3 regions of the Anaerobacillus alkaliphilus genome follow, and region 1 is predicted to be linked to each of the others. Evidence: a T-box and tRNA genes for the amino acid it is inferred to sense, from the RefSeq annotation. Region 1 holds a T-box; the other regions hold tRNA genes.
What was found. The T-box of region 1 lies ahead of DS745_RS03200 (glutamine--tRNA ligase/YqeY domain fusion protein). A T-box ahead of a tRNA ligase gene usually reads a tRNA of that ligase, here a tRNA-Gln.
Positions count from the first base shown of each region.

Region 1 (6,649 bases):
ACCTCTTGGCTACACCCTGTCGTTATGAAAAATCCTGAGAGAATAACTAGTAATAATAAAACCTTTCTCAAGCGTTCCACTCCTTCCTTTTTTCCCTACTAAATAGTAGACGGTTCAATTCCAAAAAAGTTTCAAGCGATTGCCCAAATAGGCAATCGCTCACTAATTTCCAGAAAGCATTGTAAATGGAATTTCTTCCCCGTTCGCAATAGCCTTAATTGTTTCATATTCCTTGTCTAATTGAATTTTATATAATAACTCATACGTTAATGTCGGATCAGAAAAATTTCTCGTCTCCGATTGATCAAACAAAATATGAATCGTATCTTCAGTATGATCTACATGAAAGTTAGAAAAATATGTCGCTTTATTGCCTTGTACAACATTTCTGCCGTTTAGGAAGACATACATAGCCTTTTTCCCATCAAAATGGAGGTGAACGCCATTATCAAGCGAAACTAACTCAATAAATTCCTGCACGTTTTTACTCACACTACTCGTCTTAACTTCTGTAAAGGCTAATTCAGAATTACATCCTACTAAGAAAACAAGAAGAAATGTTACAAGGACCTTTTTCATCAGTTCCACCTCTTAACGTTTATTTGTTTCTTTCAGAGTAATGTTCTTGTCACTCATTTTATCAAGTTTAATAAGTTGATCGTAACTTAGAAAAGAATCATTCACAGCAAAACCAACGATACCATTAACTATGTAGTTTCCACCTTTAGATCTCACATCAACACTTGTCGTGATATACTCATCATTAAGGTGGTCACACTTATAGTAAATGTAGGTGTTCGTCTCATCATGGAAGATACTAAACTTTAAAGCATTTGGACTACTTTCAATGGCACGCCTCACTTCATATGGAGCATCGTCTAACGAAAGAACTTCAAAGTCTACTTTTTTTCCAATGCCAATGTAAACAGATAGAATTACAAGGGTGAAGGTGAAAAGAATTATAAACAGATTTTTATTCATTCATTCACGTCCTTTTCGCAACCATGATAAAGTTATTTTCGCCAGATCTTTCCAAAACCCTTTTTAATTGAATATCCTTTTAACATTTTATCCCTTTATTTTTCTACATGTTCATCTGCTATCGTTCTACTGGATTAATTTAATCTTAAGTGCTCCTGCTTTGAGAGGGTCCGATTCTCTCCAACCATCGACCCAAACTTCTACTAGTTGACCTTTTCTTAACTCAGAAAAATCTATCTTATTGTCGTTAGCATCTAAAATCTCAGTTTTATTAGAGACCAACAAAGACACTACAACCGGTGTAGGATAATAATTTGCAATTAGTTCCTGCACTAGTACTCTATCATCTATTTTCGTAATTTTACCTTTATGGTGTGCATCACTGGTAATTTCTTGGATTTTCTCTAAATCACTCGGACCACAACCTACAATCAGAAACAAAGCGATAAGTGTTATGAACAACTGCTTCATTTTTTTCCTCCAATTTAAAAGATTTCCCTTGCACCCTTTGACAATTCCCTTACTTGTCGCAAGTACTTCATCATATTTTGATCATCTTGGGTAGGATACGTAAAACCAAAGTGCTTCGCTACTTCTTGAGAAAGCATTCGAAATAATTCACAAGTAATAAAAATTGAGTCCCACATCTGTTCGTAGTAAGCTGAGGAATACGTTGCTTTATACATGTTCCAATAATCTTCTGGCAAATAAACTTTAAAGTACTTACCTAACTTCCCTGCAGATACCTGGAAGTCTGTTTCTACACCGATCCACCATGACACCATTTTATCAAGCGAGTCCCTTGTGGTGTATTCATACATCCATTTGACATATGGCAATTCATCACGCCAAATTCCCTTTGCCACGTTTTGCAAGCACCACCAAAAGTTATTTGTACAACTATTGAAGTCTCCTTCACTCGGCTTTTTCACATGGTAGTCTATATCGGTAGGGGGTGGAATGATTGGCAAAATATCATCCTTATCGAGTAAAGGAAGAGTTAGCTTATCTGTTTCATATCCTGCAAGCATGCTTTCCTTCGTTTCTAGATGAAGATCAATCCGATTTCCATCGGTAAATAACATTAGGTATGTATACGAGCGATCAAAGTTTTTCGGAATACCGACCCCTTGGTCTAACTTGTCCGGTTCTTGTATCATAAGTAAGTCCCCAAACACATTGATCCATTCTTCGTCTGCTAGAAAAGACGCTGTTCCAGTCACAACATAAACAATATCGTAGTCTTGGAAGATATCCTTTTGGACATTTGGATTTGTTCGCGACCCATTCATGTAAACGGCTCTAATTCTCTCATCCTTCTTGGCAAAACCCAAGATCAAATCAAACATTTCTTTCTCGCTTCTCACAGCTCCACCTCTTTTGTATAGTTATCGCCATCTTAACTATAACCTTTTCCCAATTTTTCCAAAAGAACAAAAAAAGCGATAGCTTCTTTTCGCTACCGCCATGTTGCTAATCTAACTTCTTAATCGCTACTGCATACCCTTGAGCAGGTAAGGAATGCAAGATCATACCGTCTGACCAAGCCATAACCTGATCACCGACTTTAATATCATCCACTTCTAACTCTGCACCGCTATGATCTCTGATAACCGTAGCATCGTTGATTGAAAAATAGATCTGGTCATCTATAAGTATTCTTCCATTTTCATCAATCTCCATTACTATTCCCGTTATAAAAGGCTCAGCAATAGGTAGACCGTTTTCATCAACTGCACTCATAATTCCTTCTTTAATATGGATAATTTCATCGTTTCCACCTGTAATCTCGCTTAGTAGGTCAAGATTAAGATCGGCTTTCGTTGAGACATCCATAAAAATTCGGTTTTCCATTTCATCAATGCCAAAAGAAAGAACTTGTCTTTCAGTCACTAATAATTGTTGATATGACTCATTTAATTTATTCATAATCGTATCTAACGTTTGATATGAATATTTGGCAGGTTTGATTTCAAACTCTAAATTGTCACTGCCCTTACTCTCTGCAAAAGCTACAATTCTTTCCCTCAAATCTTCATCGTAATAATCCTCTTGCACGAGCAATACGACATGCATATGTGGATCATGTGCTAGATAAAGTCCCGAAAAAGCCAACTCATCTAACTCATTTGCTACAAAATCACGGATGATATCGACAGCATCACCCTCAGGTACACCAATTGACTGCCCTCCGTCTGGACTTCCTTCGTACCCAGTTCGTGGCTCTTCTTGCTCTGGCGATTGCCCACATGCAGCTAAAGTTAACGATAAAATCAAAATCATCAAGTACTTCATGGTTCCTCTCCTTTAACCCTTTTTAAGTTAGACGACGAAGTACGAGAAAAAGTTTCATGACAAACGTTTCCATGAGTCCTTTAATGGTACAATTCGGTTTAGTACTAGTGTTTCTTCTGTCGTATATTTTTTATCGACACAGAAGTAGCCCTGGCGTAGAAATTGAAATTTCTCTTCTGGCAATGCGTTTGCAATAGACGGTTCAACGACCACACCTTTACGAATGGCTAATGAGTTTGTATTGATTTTCTCCTCCCACGTTGATTCTTTCTCGTTCTCCTCTACTAAAAGCTTATAGTACAAATGAACATCTACTTTTACCGCATGTTCTGCTGAAACCCAGTGAATTGTCCCTTTTACTTTTCGCCCTTTAAAACCAGTACCACTTTTCGTTTCTGGATCATAGGTACAACGCAACTCAAAAGTCTCACCATTTGTATCTTTAACAACCTCGTCACACTTGATAAAATAAGCGCCCATTAAGCGGACCTCTGTCCCTAACGTTAACCTCTTAAAGCCAGGCTCAGGTACTTCCATAAAATCTTCTCTTTCAATATAGACAACCCTGGAAAATGGAACTTCTCTACTACCTAGCTCAGGATTTTCACTGTTGTTTTTCACTGTTAGGTACTCGGTTTGTCCTTCTGGATAATTGGTAATGACAACGCGTAACGGTTCTAAAACCGCCATCACACTAGGCGCTTTAGGTTTCAGATCATTGCGAACCGAATGTTCAAGCATAGCCATATCTACAACTGTTTGATGTTTAGCCAACCCTATCTCTTCAATAAAATGACGAATAGCTGAAGGTGTAAAGCCCCGTCTTCTCATTCCTCGAATTGTTGGCATCCGCGGATCATCCCAACCATCAACATAACCTCCATGAACCAGTTCTCGTAAAAATCGTTTGCTTGTTACGACTCCCGTTACGTTCAATCGTCCGAACTCCCTTTGTTTCGGTGGCTCAATCAGATCTAATTCATTTAATACCCACTCATACAAAGGACGGTGATCCTTAAACTCAATGGAGCATAAAGAATGTGTAATTCCTTCAATCGCATCTTGAATTGGATGTGCAAAGTCGTACATTGGATAAATACACCAGTCATTTCCGGTTCTGTAATGCGAAGCATGAATAATTCTGTACAACACAGGGTCACGTAAGTTGATATTTGCTGAGCTCATGTCAATTTTTGCCCGTAGCACCTTTGATGCGTTAGCGAAATCACCATTCTTCATTTTTAAAAATAACTCTAGGTTCTCCTCCACCGATCGATGACGGTAAGGACTATCCTTGCCACCTTCAGTTAATGTTCCCCGGTATTCCGTCATTTCCTTTGGAGACAGATCACATACGTAAGCCTTCCCCTTTTTTATCAGCCTAACAGCCGACTCAAAAATTTGCTCTGAATAATCCGAACCGTAAAAGATATTGTCTGGTCTATATTCCAGCCATTCCAGATCCTCAATAATAGCGTTTACGTATTCAATGTCCTCCTTTAGCGGATTGGTATCATCAAACCTCAGATTAAATTTTCCTTTGAACTCTTTAGCAATCATATAATTGGTGTGAATGGCATAGGCACTTCCAATGTGCAAATACCCATTCGGTTCAGGAGGAAAACGAGTGCAAATCGGTCGTTGAAACGTTGCCTCCTTCACATCTTCTGCCACTAATTTTGTTAAAAAGTTATCCATGTCCTTCCCTCCTACTCAATTTTGGCCAATAAAAAAAATCTCACCTCCAAGACGTATGTCTTGGGGACGAGATTTGTTCGTGGTACCACCCCAGTTTATTAATATGTCACCATATTAACCTTGTCAGGTACGGCAATCAGCTTATACCCTAGCTCTATAACAGGAGCACCTGTCACACCATCCCCTAAAAGATTCCGATGTGCCGCTCGGAGGCTTGGTTCAATAACTTCATCTTTACTCCTTTTCAGCTACCGGAGCTCTCTGTAAAAAATGATCGCTATCTACTCTTCTCTTCATTGCGTTTGATTTGCTCTATAGTATCACCAAATTCAGGAAGTTGTAAAGATGATTTATGAAAATATTTTTTTAAAGTTAACACCTTAAAGAGTTGAAAAATTAAATCGGAACAACCACCCTTGAATGTGCTTATCCTATACTTATTTGAGTTTTAGTTTTAATCCTTCATGTGTTGCCTTAAAGCCTAACTTCTCATAAAATCTCAAAGCATCAGGACGCTCTTTATCTGTTGTGAGCTGTACTAAGTGACATCCACGTTCTTTGGCACGGTTAATTCCCCAATTAATTAGTTCAGTACCTATACCTTTTCCACGAGAAGCAGATGAAGTTCTTACCCCTTCAATGGTAGCCCTCCAACCGCCCTGATATGTTATATATGGAGTGAAGGTAATTTGTTGAACGCCTATGATTTCATCTCCATGACATGCTACAACTAATTCATTGTTTGGGTCAGATGAAATAGCTCTGAACGCTTCTATGTAACTATCTGGAAGGGGTTGCTCATATCTCTCCCTTTTTCTCCCTAAAACATCATCAGCTAGCATTTCAACAATTTTATCCAGATCTTGTTCTGTTGCTATTCTAAAATTAATTTCTTTTTCCATAAATCCCTCATCCTCCTAAACTCTAAAATACTTGCTCATTGTTATTGCTAATAAATCCCGCAAAAAAGCGTTAATTCCTCCTTGAATTAACGCAGTACAGAACGAGCCTTTACGAGACATCAGTGCTTTTTTTTAATAACCCTTTGCGATTTGCTATTAGGGAAATCAAAAACGAAACTATTATAGAAGAAATAATGATGTATACAATATTTAAAAAAGCAAACTCTGTGTAATTCCCAAATAGCAAAAGAAAAATGAGTGGAATACCAAACCACCTAGACCTAAATAGTCCAACCCATCCAATATATTCAGTGCTATCTTTCTGCTTTTTTGAAAATAGTATAGGCGAAAAAATAAGTATAAAAAGTCCAAAAGTTAACATAACGCTGAGAAAATCAAACTGCAAAACACTCACACCCCTTTCTCGATAAAGAGTCATTTGAGTTAACGTAATTTCTGAAAGAAATTCATCATTTGTGTATATGCTTTTTGTGCTGACTCCTCATTATATTTTGAAGAGTACGCGTCACTGAATCCATGTTGACCACTGAATTTATATAGCTTACTATTCTTTTTATCCAAAGTGGAAATTAACTCATCCACATTACATGATTTTTCTTCAGTGGAAAAGAAAAGCATTACTGGAGATTTTGGTAAAATGCCAACATAATTTCTAATACGTGAACCATAGTATCCTACTATTCCATCAACAGATTCATCCTCACTACATAACCAAGCTATGGTCGCCCCAACACTAAATCCGACAATAAATA
Region 1 is NZ_QOUX01000001.1:593,099-599,747, reverse strand. Features, by position in the region: gene DS745_RS03230 (DUF4829 domain-containing protein) at 1-71, opposite strand, end outside; gene DS745_RS03225 (hypothetical protein) at 163-579, opposite strand; gene DS745_RS03220 (hypothetical protein) at 592-981, opposite strand; gene DS745_RS03215 (DUF3221 domain-containing protein) at 1,108-1,452, opposite strand; gene DS745_RS03210 (aminoglycoside 6-adenylyltransferase) at 1,467-2,348, opposite strand; gene DS745_RS03205 (hypothetical protein) at 2,455-3,276, opposite strand; gene DS745_RS03200 (glutamine--tRNA ligase/YqeY domain fusion protein) at 3,331-4,974, opposite strand; T-box leader at 5,034-5,280, opposite strand; gene DS745_RS03195 (GNAT family N-acetyltransferase) at 5,412-5,876, opposite strand; gene DS745_RS03190 (dienelactone hydrolase family protein) at 6,321-6,649, opposite strand, start outside.

Region 2 (6,649 bases), on a different contig from region 1:
GGGGAGTTAATCTTAGTTATCATAAATGAACTTTTGAGGGGAGGGGGAACTCCCGAAGATCATTGCTAACTTACAAATTTATTATATAACCATATAAACAACATGTCAACAGTGTTAATTATATTTTTTAGGATGGGGGAGATCATTTTGAAAGAGTACGTTATTGCTACAATTCAAAGCACAGAAAAGAAAATGATCACATATGCAGAGTATATAAATCTTGTTTTATATGATACTAGTATAGGTTATTACATGAAGGATCAAAAGAAATTAGGCAAAGACGGAGACTTTTATACCAGTAGTGGTGTTCATGAAGTTTTCGGACGTGCGTTTGCTCATTTTTTCATAGACTTACTTGAGAAAGAGTCTCTACCAGCAAAAATTTGTGAGTTTGGTGGTGGAGATGGCCGTTTTGCCAAAGCTGTTCTTGATGAGTGGGATAGTATTAGTGATCAATCACTAGAGTATGTGATTATTGAAACTAGCCCTTACCATCGAAATGAACAACGAAAGCTAATCGGTGACAACAGATTTTATCAATTTGCTAGTTTAGAAGAATTTAAAGACCATGCTGGAAAAAAATTTGAGGGCATCATTTTCTCAAATGAGCTACTCGATGCATTTCCAGTCCATGTAGTTGAAAAAGCTGGAAATAACTTGTTTGAAGTGTTTGTGGCTGTGGATGATACGGGGAACTTAATTGAAAAAAGAGAAAAATGTAGTGAAAAACTAGAAGAATGGTTAATTGAATATGGGCCAAAGTTAGCTGACAAGCAGCGAATCGAGGTACCAATCTACATGAATTCATGGTTAGATAGTGTAAATCATTTTCTCGAGAAAGGTTTTTTACTAACAATTGATTATGGTTATACAAAAGAAGAATGGACGTTTCCGCAAAGATACGATGGTAGTCTCCGTGGTTACTATAAACATCAGATGATTAAAAATCCACTTGAACATCCTGGTGAAATGGATTTAACTACACATATTCATTTAGATGCCTATGAAGAAATTGTAACAAAAATGGGTTTCGAAAAAATTTGTGAAGTAAAACAAAACCGCTTTTTACTGATGATTGGCATGCTGAAGTTTTTGCAGGAAAACTATGATCCTAATCCATTCTCCGAAAGAAGTAAACGGAACCGAGCGATACAATCGCTAATTAGTGATACTGGAATGAGTGCAGCTTTTCAGGTTTTTCTTCACGGTAAAAAGATTGAACATGGAAAGTCTTATAAGTTTCTTCATGAGGATCCGTATAAAATTTAAAGGCTCTTTTCGTAAACATTGTGGCATTCTTATCCTAAAATAATCGGGAAAATAGCTAGATGAATATATCACCCAATAAATTATGTAAGAAAAGAGCGTACTTACTAAATTAGTAGTAAATTCTTAGTAACTTGTGTAAAAATCCGGCTTTTGGGATTTTTACGAAAGCAACAAACTTTGCGAAAACAGCCAATTTAAAAGTAAGAATAAAAAAAGGCGACTTAGTCAAGTCGCCTTTTGATCGTCTTCTTAGTGTCCGCCAATTCCTGGTACCATTAAGAACGTAGCATAATACGTAAATCCAACAAAAAATAGTGTTAGGAAAGCACCAAAAATGTATAAGTACATACGTTCTGAAAGATTTAAGTAACTTAATGCTAGAAATGCTCCAGTAATTCCGAAGAAAAGTATTGCCGTACTATGCATATCACCAATCATAAATAAAACTGCAAAAATACCTGTCCAGAAGCTTAAAACACGATACATGCGCTCCACGTTATTCCCCCCTTTATTATGTATAGGATATACACATTTAAACAATTTAGTCATTATTTAAATGTGTATGAGAAGATAATATCAAATATATTATATACATAGGAAAACGAGTTGTAAATGTTAAGGTAGGATTAACGTTCGATATGCACAGAAACTATATTGATGACTATCTGACATTGCGTTAGTTTTATCTAAGTTAATTTCTCCAAAGAAGTAGTCAAAGAATCCGTTTATTAAGGCTTGATGCATTTTACAAATGGGAATACGGTCAGGAACTAACTCTTTAAATGTACAGTTATAAACTCTAAAGTTCACTTCATGAGTATTTTTATCATAGTGCAGTTCAGGATTTAAGCCTTGTTGAAGTGCAACAGTTTTAATATGAGTTAGACGTTCTTCATTTGAAAGTGCTTTTAGGTTTAAATCTAGGTATTGTGAATACGTTCGAGAAGTTTCATAACCAAATTTTCTACCCGTCTCCATTAATGCTTTTTCACCAACAGGACCTAAGCTCAGTAGTGTATCTATCGCAATTTCTGATAACTTTTGGAAATCTCGAAATGGAAACTGAAGACTAATAACCTCATCGGAAACACGATAAAACCTGCTCGGTCTTCCACCTTTTCCTGTTTTCTTTGTTTCAGAAATTAACATATTAACGTCTTCTAGTTTTGTTAAGTGAAGTCTTGCTACGTTTGCGTGTATCTCAAATGCATCTGCAATCTCTTGCACTGTCACATCACGATGTTGCTTTGTTACATATTGGTATATAGAGAATCTTGTTGGATCTGAAAGAACACCTGTAATCTTTAATGTTTGTTGTTCCATCTATATTCACTCCCCGTGAGTCTTTCCCTCATTATATTATAATTAAAAGCATTTACAATTTAATTATGTGGTTAAAGTTAGAAATTTATTTGAATTTTTTTTGAACATTTTGATTAGAAAAAACAAAAAAACTATAAATTTTGCTTGCAATTTCTGAAACGATAAAAAGATCCATGGAGCGCATCCATGGACTTTTTAGAAATATAATAATTGCAATGGCTGGGATAGAAGGATTCGAACCTTCGAATGACGGAGTCAAAGTCCGGTGCCTTACCACTTGGCTATATCCCATCAACTGATTACATTTGTTAGTATAGGTAAATTACAAGATATTATTCATAAAAAAGAGGAAAAAGTAAAGTTAATGTCGAATTGTTATTTTGAAATTCCCCATAATTCCCCGAGTAACTTTATAAGGAAGGTGCCAACATGTCTAGCATTGAACGAAAGAGCGATGAAATTGTTTTGAGGGCCGTTCAGCAAAAAGCTTCAGACATCCATATTGTCCCCGCTAACAGCTATTCAGCCGTCCAATTCAAAATTAACAATCGTTTAGTAAGTTACGAAAAGTTGAAAAACAGTGAAGCAGAAAAACTTATCTCTCATTTTAAATTCCGGTCTAAAATGGATATTGGTGAGCGAAGGAGACCTCAAAATGGTTCGTTAAAGATACAAGTCAAGCAGCATGAGACTAACTTACGTTTATCTACTTTACCAACTACTCCTCATGAAAGTTTAGCCATTCGAGTTTTACCTCAAAGTGAAATTACCACCCTAAATCAACTTTCACTTTTTCCCAATCAGACAGATCATTTACGATTATTGATGAAAAAAGCACACGGTTTGTTACTTGTCTCTGGACCAACGGGTTCAGGTAAAACAACAACTATTTACTCCTTACTATCGGATGAGATGCTAAGAGGTAGGAGAATTATCACCATTGAAGATCCAATTGAAAAAAGAAATGATGCCTTTATACAAGTAGAAATAAATGAAAAAGCGGGGGTAACATATGTAGAAGCTCTGAAAGCTACACTACGCCATGATCCTGATATCATTATGATAGGTGAAATTCGTGATGAGAGAACTGCACAAATAGCCATTCGAGCAGCTATGACGGGACACTTAGTCATAAGTACCATTCATGCAACTAATTGTGTGGGCAGTATCTCAAGGCTGAGAGAATTTGGATGTGCTAAAATAGATTTGAAAGAGACAATTATAGGTGTAGTTTCTCAGCGACTTCTGACTTTAAAATGTCCCCTCTGCAATCAGCACTGCTCTAATTATTGTTGCTTTAATCAAAATAAAAGATTAGCTGCTTACGAAATCCTATCTGGAAGTATGTTAGAAATGGCGCTAGATCATAAAGACATCCCACTGAATTTTGAAACTCTTCCTAGAGTGATAAGAAAAAGTATTGCTTTAGGGTATGTTGATATAATGGAATATGAAAGGTGGCTATGTTAATGAAATTGAAACATAGCTGGGATACCCACCAAAAGGCTGAGTTTTTGATTAGAATAGGGACTCTGTTAGAGCAGGGTTATACGATTACCGAGGGTGTAAATTTTTTTAGTAAGTACCAAAAGGAAAACCAGAAGCCGTTACTTAGAGAGCTTTTAGACAATCTTCACAGAGGAGTTACTATAAGTAAAGCATTGGAGGTTTTGAGTTTACCACAACACATTATTGGCTTTGTGTATCTGGCTGAACACTATGGTAACTTACCAAGTGGATTAATCGATGGCGGAAATTTATTAAAAAAGAGCGAAGAGCTCAAAGAAAAACTACAAAAGTTATTAAAATATCCACTATTCCTAATGTGGATGTTAAGTCTATTTATGGTTGTCATGTACCAGTATTTATTTCCGCAATTTTTACAGCTTTTTTCTACAATGAATGTCGAATTACCATTCATAACGAAAATGTTTCTGCACTTCATTAAAAACTCTCCTTTACTTATCCCCTTTATTTTGATTGTCCTAGCTTCTTTTGCTTTCTACTATCTCATTTCATTTCGTAAGAAAACTATAAGACGAAAAGCAAAGTTTTACTCTTCACTCCCACTGTTTGGAAGTTATTATCAAATCGTTATTACATACATGTTTTCTACTAACCTTAGCTATTTAATTAAAAACGGAATTTCCATTTATGATTCACTTATGATTTTTAAAAAGGTTGAAGGTCTAGGGTATATAAGTGAACAAGCAGAAAGGTTAATTGAAAGATTAGAAGCAGGTGAACAATTACAAAATGTCATTATAAATGAAACTCTTTACCTTGATGGTTTGGGATATATTATTGAACATGGTCAAACGAATAGCCGTCTTGATGAGGAGTTGTCACATTATAGTGATTGGCTTTTCATAGAATTAGATAACAAATTAAAAAAATTACTAATGATCGTTCAACCAATTTTGTTCCTGTTCATTGGTCTTATCGTACTCGTAATGTTCGCAGCGATATTGCTACCGGTGTTTTCTCTTATTAAGGGCCTCTAGCTAAAATAATAGTGTCCGCTGTTCGAATGCGGACACTATTATTAATTTGCTAATAACGTGTGAATGGTTACAAATCGGTAGCCTTTTGCTCGAAGTTCATCAATGATTCGGGGTAACGCTTCAACAGTCCCATCCAAGAGTCTAGCGTCCTCTCGATGTGGTTCGAAATTGTGCTGTAAAATAATTCCTCCTGGAGAGATATCACGATGGACGATCGAAAGTATATCGTCCCCTGATAAACCACTCCAATCCAACGTATCAACTGTCCACATAATTGTTCTCATTCCCATTTTCTCTAGCAATAAGGCGTCAGCTTTCGTAATCGCACCATATGGTGGCCTAAATAAATCCGATCTACGACCTATCGTTCGATCGATCACTGTTTGTGTCGAATTAATTTCTTCAATAATTTGTTCAGTCATTACTCGGGGAAAACTAGGATGATTCCATGTATGGTTACCAAATGCATGACCTTCATTAAATATTCTCTTCATAATATTGGGGTAGTTCTCAACTTGCTTGCCCATAACAAAAAATGTGGCACGAACATTTTTTTCCTTTAATATATCTAAAATTTGTGGTGTGTAATGTGGATCAGGTCCATCATCAAATGTTAGTGCCACAAACTTCCGTTCTGGATTGCCTCTTCTAATTGAGCTCTTAGCGGAACGAATATTTGTTGTAATCTCCGTTCTTCTAAGTTTAGGGTTATAGGTTACGATCATTCCAAATTTTTTTGCGAGATCAACTAGGGGTACGTATACATCCCCATCTATTTCAACTGTATTTGTAACCAAAGGAAATCTAACCCATTTTTTCACTTTTCCAAGATAATCATCGGAAAAATTTTTATTTATAGGTAAGGCATAAAGATTTTCTTCAAATGAAAATACCACTGATCGGTACTGTTGGTTACGATTCACATTCACTCCAGTATGCTTTAAAAAAAATGCAGGGACTAATATATGACCGCTTCTCATTAGGTATTTAGTTTTTTGTGGCCTTCCATCAACGATTATTTCAGCCTCAGGTATAGCAGACTCGTCTGCAAAGCTAGAGTTTAAAGGTAGTAGCAAGCAAATTAAAAAACCGACAACAAGGATAGTAAATTGTTTATTCATTAAAACTCTCATTTCTTTTTTTTATTATTTTGTATTGTTTCCTAATTTTAGAAAGATATGAGTAATACATCGGTCATTACATATAGAAAAAAAATATTTGACATTGATAATCATTATCATTTATAATCTAATTAACGAATAGAAGAGCGATGGGAGAGACAAATAAATGAGATCTTTATTAATAGTTGGTGCTGATCACTTGGGGACAATTCCACAAAAATTGGAGGAACTAGGCATTTCAGAAGTAACACATTTATGTGGGAGAAAAGTACAGATGGTAAAAAGAGAAATACCTGAAAATGTAGATTCGATTCTTGTCTTAACAGATTATATAAATCATAATCTAGCAAAAGCACTTAAGAAAAAAGCCCAAGACCAGTCAGTTCCCGTTTATTATGCCAAACGTTCATGGTGTTCAATTTACCAAGCTCT
Region 2 is NZ_QOUX01000045.1:99,269-105,917, forward strand. Features, by position in the region: gene DS745_RS14645 (class I SAM-dependent methyltransferase) at 148-1,269, shown strand; gene DS745_RS14650 (DUF2626 domain-containing protein) at 1,519-1,764, opposite strand; gene DS745_RS14655 (helix-turn-helix transcriptional regulator) at 1,885-2,592, opposite strand; tRNA gene DS745_RS14660 (tRNA-Gln) at 2,809-2,883, opposite strand; gene comGA (competence type IV pilus ATPase ComGA) at 3,022-4,062, shown strand; gene comGB (competence type IV pilus assembly protein ComGB) at 4,062-5,096, shown strand; gene DS745_RS14675 (polysaccharide deacetylase family protein) at 5,138-6,217, opposite strand; gene DS745_RS14680 (DUF2325 domain-containing protein) at 6,384-6,649, shown strand, end outside.
Region 2: it encodes a tRNA-Gln, which carries the amino acid that the T-box ahead of DS745_RS03200 (glutamine--tRNA ligase/YqeY domain fusion protein) is inferred to sense. The anticodon was not compared.

Region 3 (6,649 bases), 320 kb from region 1:
CAGACTAGTGTTACGTCCGTTCGAGGAAAAAGATGCTCCTGCGGTACAGACATTAACCAGTAATATTGAATTGGCTCGGACGACACTACATATTCCATACCCATACCCGGCAGGTTATGCTACTCATTGGATCGCCAGTTGTAAAGATAGATTGAAAAAAGGTAATAGTTATTCGTTTGCGATTATCTTAAAAGAGACAACGGAATTAGTTGGCTGCATCACCTTAACCGTCGCTTTAAATCATAAACGAGGCGAAATTGCCTATTGGATAGGGAAACCTTATTGGCACAACGGTTATGCGACAGAGGCTACAATAAGAATCATTGAATTTGCATTTCATCAACTTCAACTAAATCGTGTTTGGGCGTGTGTAATGACAAAAAATAAAGCTTCGATAGAGGTAATGAAAAAGTCTGGTCTATTATATGAAGGTACGTTTCCACAACATGTCCTTAAGTGGGAACAGTATGAGGACGTTTCTTACTATGGGATTTTAAAAGACCAATATGAAAAAATAAGTTAGGCAGTATGGGAAACCAAGGGATTAATCCAAAAATATGTTCTAACGATAGATTAGGGTTATCTTACTTAGATAGAAGCGGATTTTGAGTAGTTATGGCGAACATATGGTAAAATGCAAGAAAGTATTTTGTAGGAGGATAAAATGAATGAAGCCTATCATTGTTGATCAAGTTGAAGAATTATTAAATAACTTTAAAGATAAGCCAATATACTTACATTTAGAAACGACCAACGGAGCTTATGCGGCGCATCGTAACGAAGGGATGATGACGGTTAGTGCATTTATTCGCAACGGAAAAATTCAGTTTTCACACGGCAAAATCACAGGGAGTCACCCTTACCGTGTAGGACTTAAGCTAGAGGATGGCTGGGTTTATGCTCAAGGGCTGACTGATTGGGAAGTTACGTCAGACGGTCAGATTCTGCTCGCTGGACATGATAGTGAAGGTAGAATAGCGATTTCATTACAATTGAGCGAAAAACCATTTAACTAGTAGAGGGAAAGAAGGGATAGACAATGAAAGAAAATCATGTTCTAGTTGTATTTCCTCACCCAGACGATGAATCATTTGGTCCGGGTGGTACAATTGCTGAATATACACAATCCGGGATCCCGGTAACATACGCTTGTTTAACATTAGGGGAAATGGGGCGGAATATGGGCACGCCGCCATTTGCAAATCGTGAAACCCTTCCTTTATTAAGAAAAGAAGAGCTTGCAGATGCATGTGCTATTTTAGGCATAAACGATTTACGCATGCTTGGATACAGAGACAAGACGGTTGAATTTGAAGATGAAGATAAGGTTATTGCCTCAATTAAAGAGATTATTAACGAGATTAAACCATCATTAATTATTACACATTACCCTGGACATGGGGTGCATCCTGACCACGATGCAACAGGCCATGCAACAGTAGAGGCTGTTCGTCAGCTACCAGTAGCTGAGCGTCCTACCGTCCATTGTATGGCAATTACAAAAGAACGGGAAAGAGTTCTTGGAAAGCCAGATGTAGTGAAAGACGTCAGCGAAACGATGGATACAAAAATAGCTGCCATTAAAGCGCACCGTTCGCAAACAGAAGCTATCTTCAAACAAAGCAGCAATCAAAAAGTTAACTTAAGAAATTGGTTAACTGAAGAACAATTCTGGACTTACCGTTTTTAAAGAGGCTCTTTTCGTAAACATTGCTCCTGCGGTTACTCGTCGCACAAAAAAAACATTGCTCCTGCGGTTACTCGTCGCACAAAAAACTGTGGCTTTTTTATCCTAAAATAATCGGAAAAATACTCTAGATGAGGAAGTCAGCCAATAAATTATGTAAGAAAAGAGCTGTACTTACTAAATTAGTGGTAAATTCTTAGTAATTTGTGTAAAAATCCGGCTTTTTGGATTTTTACGAAGAAACAAACTTTGCGAAAACAGCTTTTTAAAAAAAGGTAGCACTTCTCTAATGCCTACGCATGATGAAAAGTACTACCTTTTCTTTTAGATTTCGTCAAAATTACCCCTAATCATCGTTAGTAATTGTGAGTATGCATCTTCATCTTCAAAAAATTCAGGGTACCATTCACTTTCAATCCATTGAATTAACTGCTCTTTATTTTGAAAAACCTCGCCACTCGTATCGGAGTTTCGTAACATATATTTTCCGTTATCTTCGTCGATAGTAACTAAACAAGGGATCGCACCATCTTTAGCCTTAATAATAAATTCCATGTTTTCAGTGACCTCCTTCCTGTGTAACAATTTTAGCTTTTGTCATAGACTATTTTTTCATGAGAGGAGGCAAAGGCTAATTATGAGAGTATTTCCCATTTTCTGTTTTGAGCTACTTCTAATAATTTAGAGTCAGGTTTTACAGCTACTGGGTTACCAACAAGTTCTAACACATTTAAATCCGAAAAGCTATCGCCATACGCGTAACTATTTTCCCAATCCACATCATCATTTACTAGCTGGGCAATAATGTTCTCAGTTTTTCTTTGACCATGGATATGGATAACAGGAGCATGTTTATCTATTTCCATGTTTCTAAAAGGTATGCTTGTCCCAATAATACAATCAAAGTGAACTTCTTTTGTCACCGAGTGGAGTAATGGCTCAAAGGCACCTGATACTAACATAATATAGTATCCATCTTTACTATGTTGTTCTAATCGTTGTAAAACAGTTTCACTTAATTTTTGACTCATTTCCCCACCTAATAAAGAGAAGAAATGGTGAATTTCATTTTTAGATGATTGACCGAAAGATGAGATATAAGATCTCATGGAATATTCCTTCATTTTTTGTTCAGGATAAAGTTTGCACTTGTATGCTACATACACTGGCAGGATTTTCGAGAGGAAGCGGCGATATCTGCCACTGTGCTGTTTTTTCAAATGCTTCATCATTAATGGAAACGTCTCTTCTGGAAATAATGTACCGTCAAAATCAAAAATGGCTACCTTCACTGATTAGCTTCCTTTCTAAATGTTATTTATTGTAATTGTATGATTTTGTTAATTGGTTTTGCAAGCTTAATTTTTAGATAGGAGAAACAAAGGCGGGCATACTACGAAAAAGGAGGTGTGTTTGTAATGGGAAAAAAGGATAATAAAAGTGTAAGTGCACAAGTTGCAGAAAATTCATATGATCCTTCAGATTATCATAGTAATAAAGATGTAGATAAGGGCCTAGCCATTACTCATGAACAAGTAAGTGATATGTATGTGGAAGGTACGATTGATGGTGAGATTGACAATTATGATGAAAAGCTGAAAGAGTTTCCTCGTCGTTCTGGAGAGTAGAGCACTCCCATATAAAATGCGAGCTTGGGGCGGCCCAGGCTCGTTTTATGTTGTAAGACAATAACTCGTGTATAAGTTTTTATCTTTCTGTAAAAGCTATAATTGTTTCATGAGTGCGTAGCTCAACGGTAGAGCAACTAGCTTGCCTAGTATTTAGCTGGTTCAATTCCAGCCGCACTCCTAGCCGTTCCCCATGAAGAAAAGAAAGGAGTTAGAGAAGGATTTTTATCTATTCTCTAACTCCTTTCTTTTTAGTTGGCTCTTTTCGTAAACATTTTTGCTTTTTTACCCTAAAAGGTGAAGATATCAGCCAATTAATTATGTAAGAAAAGAGCAATACTGACTTAATTAATTGTGCATTCTTAGTATTTTGTGTAAAATTCCGGCATTTGGGATTTTTACGAAAGCAACTAACTTTGCAAAAACAGCCTTTTAGTTAGAAAAAATTTTGTTGCGTCCCAAGTCTTTTGCTTTGTACAATAATTGATCTGCCTCGCTAAGGATTTCAACTAATTCATAATTATATTCGCTAGCTTCAACAATTCCTCCGCTTATCGTAATGGACAGGGTGCTGCCTTTGACATTAAACGAATGTAATTCAATCTTAGTACGAATATGTTCAAATATTTCAAAAGCATTATCCTTGGGTATCCCTTTTAGGATTAGCAGAAATTCTTCTCCACCCCAGCGTACTACATAGGAGTCTTTAGGTATTGTTTCTTTTATAATTGAGGCCGTTGTCTTTAAGATCATATCACCGGATAAGTGACCGTAACGATCGTTCAATTGCTTAAAATTATCTAGATCACAAAAAGCAATAGATAAAGGGAGAGAACCTTGTTTTGCTTTGGTAATTTCCTCTAAAAGGGCAGCTTCTCCTCCATTACGATTTAAAACCTCTGTAAGATAATCTATTTTAGAATTTCCAATGGTTTCTTTTAAACGTTCCTGATAAAAGAGAACACTGTACCCTAAGGCAAAGTAGGTAAGTGAATAAACTCCGCCTTGAATCATTTGTAAAAAGGTAACAGTAGACATTGAATAAATGTTAACGAACGTTAGTATGGATGCAGACAGTGCTAAAATAAACAAAGACCGATTATAAAATGACTGAGCTAGGATAGCAACCGACGAGATTACCGGTAAATAATACATCGGGTAAAACGGACTTTCTACGTTACCAGAAAAGTAAATAATGAAGAAAGCAACTAACAGCTGTGTCATATGAATGATGAATGGATACCGTTTTATGTACTTAATTGTGACTAGGTTGAAGATAGAAAGGAATATAAAAAGACCTAAAAGCCACGACCCGTTGCTCGTTCCCCAAAAGTACAAGACAACCCAAAAATATAGATTGCTTTGGAGTACAGCCAGGATTGTCATAACGATTTTCTCTTTTTTATCAATTGATGTAGTCATAATATCACCTCAATAAAAAAACATAAGACTTATTCGTGCCGAATAAGTCTTATGTTGAGCACAATCATTTCCAACATCATTCGGTAACCTAGCTATCATAGTTTTAAAAAACATTAGACCTATGGCTTTGCGTCCTAGACTTTCGTACTAGTTTGCCTTTATCAAATTATTACTATTTTACCATGAATAAGGAACTACTACAAATGATTTATTCTATTAAAACGCCCAGTTTCCATTTCTAAATAAAGGCTCACGTTCGCCGTCTTTGGTAACACCGTCTATGTTCATTTCACTTGAACCGATCATGAAGTCAACGTGAGTGATACTTGTGTTTACACAGTGCTGCTCAAGCTCTTCCTTGGACATTGTCTTCCCGCCTTCAAGGTTAAAAGAGTATGCATTTCCAATTGCTAAATGGCTTGAGGCATTTTCATCGAACAAGGTATTATAAAAAATAATGTTCGAGTTTGAAATAGGAGAGTCATGAGGAACAAGTGCTACTTCTCCTAAGTAATGAGAACCCTCATCTGTTTCGACTAAACGTTTTAATGTTTCATAGCCTTCTTCTGCTGTAAAATCAACAATTCTTCCGTTTTCAAAGGTTATGCTAAAGTTATTGATCACGTTGCCACTATAGTTTAATGGTTTCGTACTTTGTACAACTCCATGGACACCATCTCTTTTTGGAAGCGTAAATACTTCTTCAGTAGGCATGTTCGCGACAAAGTTAACCCCATTTTCGTTATTGCCACCGCCACCAACCCATAGGTGCTTTTCAGGAAGTTCAATTGTTAAATCGGTTCCAGGAGCCTGGTAGTGTAGCTTTGCATACTTCTTCTCATTTAAGTACTCAACTTTATTTAAAAGTTTACTATTATGTTCACGCCATGCTGCGACTGGGTCTTCTAAGTCTGCACGTGTAGCCATTAAGATAGCTTCCCATAGTTTTGCCATGCTTTCTTCTTCTGTTGTATTTGGAAACACCTTCTGGGCCCACTCTTTAGATGGAGCCGCAATGACGCACCAGCTGACTTTATCAGCTTGAACATAGTTGCGATATTTTTCAAGTGCTACTCCTCTAGCTTTATTGGCATTTGAAATTCTTTCAGGATCGACCCCTTTTAGTAGGTCTGGGTTTGCTGCAACAATACTCATAAATGCGGCACCGTTTTCAGCCAATTCTTCAAACCCTTTTGCTTTCCACGCCGGGAACTCCAAGAAAGCTTCGTCAGGGGCTAACGTATACTTTAATAGCGTAAGTTCTTCATCATTCCACTCAATGACGACATCTTTTGCTCCAGCTTCATAAGCTTTTTTAGCTACTAGACGGACAAATTCCATGTTGTTCGTCGGTGCGTTAATTACTAATGTTTGTCCTTGTTGAATGTTAATACCAACTCGTACTGCAATATCAGCATATTTTTCTAAGTTTTGTTCAAATGTACTCACAATCATTGCTCCCTTACGTATGTATTTTAAAGGTATTCAACCTCTATTAGTATCTTACCAAAAGAGGGGTGTAGAGGAAACGTTTTTCAATTCACCCCTCTCGTTATAGGCGCATATCATAGTTGTGACTGAGAGGAGTTGTGGGAGATGAACGAAAAGGAAAACTGCCTTCCCTTAATTGGAGAAAGATTTCCGGAAGTGGAAGTAAGAACAACCTTAGGGAAAAAGAAACTTCCTAATGATTATGAAGGGAAGTGGTTTGTACTGTTTTCACATCCAGGAGATTTCACGCCTGTTTGCACAACCGAATTTATCGAGATCCAAAGAAAAAGCGACGAATTTAAAGCTCTAAATACAGAATTGATAGGCTTGTCTATCGATGGTGTGTTTTCTCATATGAAATGGATTGAATGGATTCGTGATCATTTCCATGTAACAATTGAATTCCCGATTATTGCAGATG
Region 3 is NZ_QOUX01000001.1:272,393-279,041, forward strand. Features, by position in the region: gene DS745_RS01395 (GNAT family N-acetyltransferase) at 1-523, shown strand, start outside; gene DS745_RS01400 (YojF family protein) at 669-1,016, shown strand; gene bshB2 (bacillithiol biosynthesis deacetylase BshB2) at 1,040-1,690, shown strand; gene DS745_RS01410 (hypothetical protein) at 2,012-2,242, opposite strand; gene DS745_RS01415 (HAD family hydrolase) at 2,323-2,979, opposite strand; gene DS745_RS01420 (YozQ family protein) at 3,106-3,315, shown strand; tRNA gene DS745_RS01425 (tRNA-Gln) at 3,427-3,496, shown strand; gene DS745_RS01430 (GGDEF domain-containing protein) at 3,748-4,737, opposite strand; cyclic di-GMP riboswitch class I at 4,817-4,904, opposite strand; gene DS745_RS01435 (aminopeptidase) at 4,954-6,186, opposite strand; gene DS745_RS01440 (peroxiredoxin) at 6,334-6,649, shown strand, end outside.
Region 3: it encodes a tRNA-Gln, which carries the amino acid that the T-box ahead of DS745_RS03200 (glutamine--tRNA ligase/YqeY domain fusion protein) is inferred to sense. The anticodon was not compared.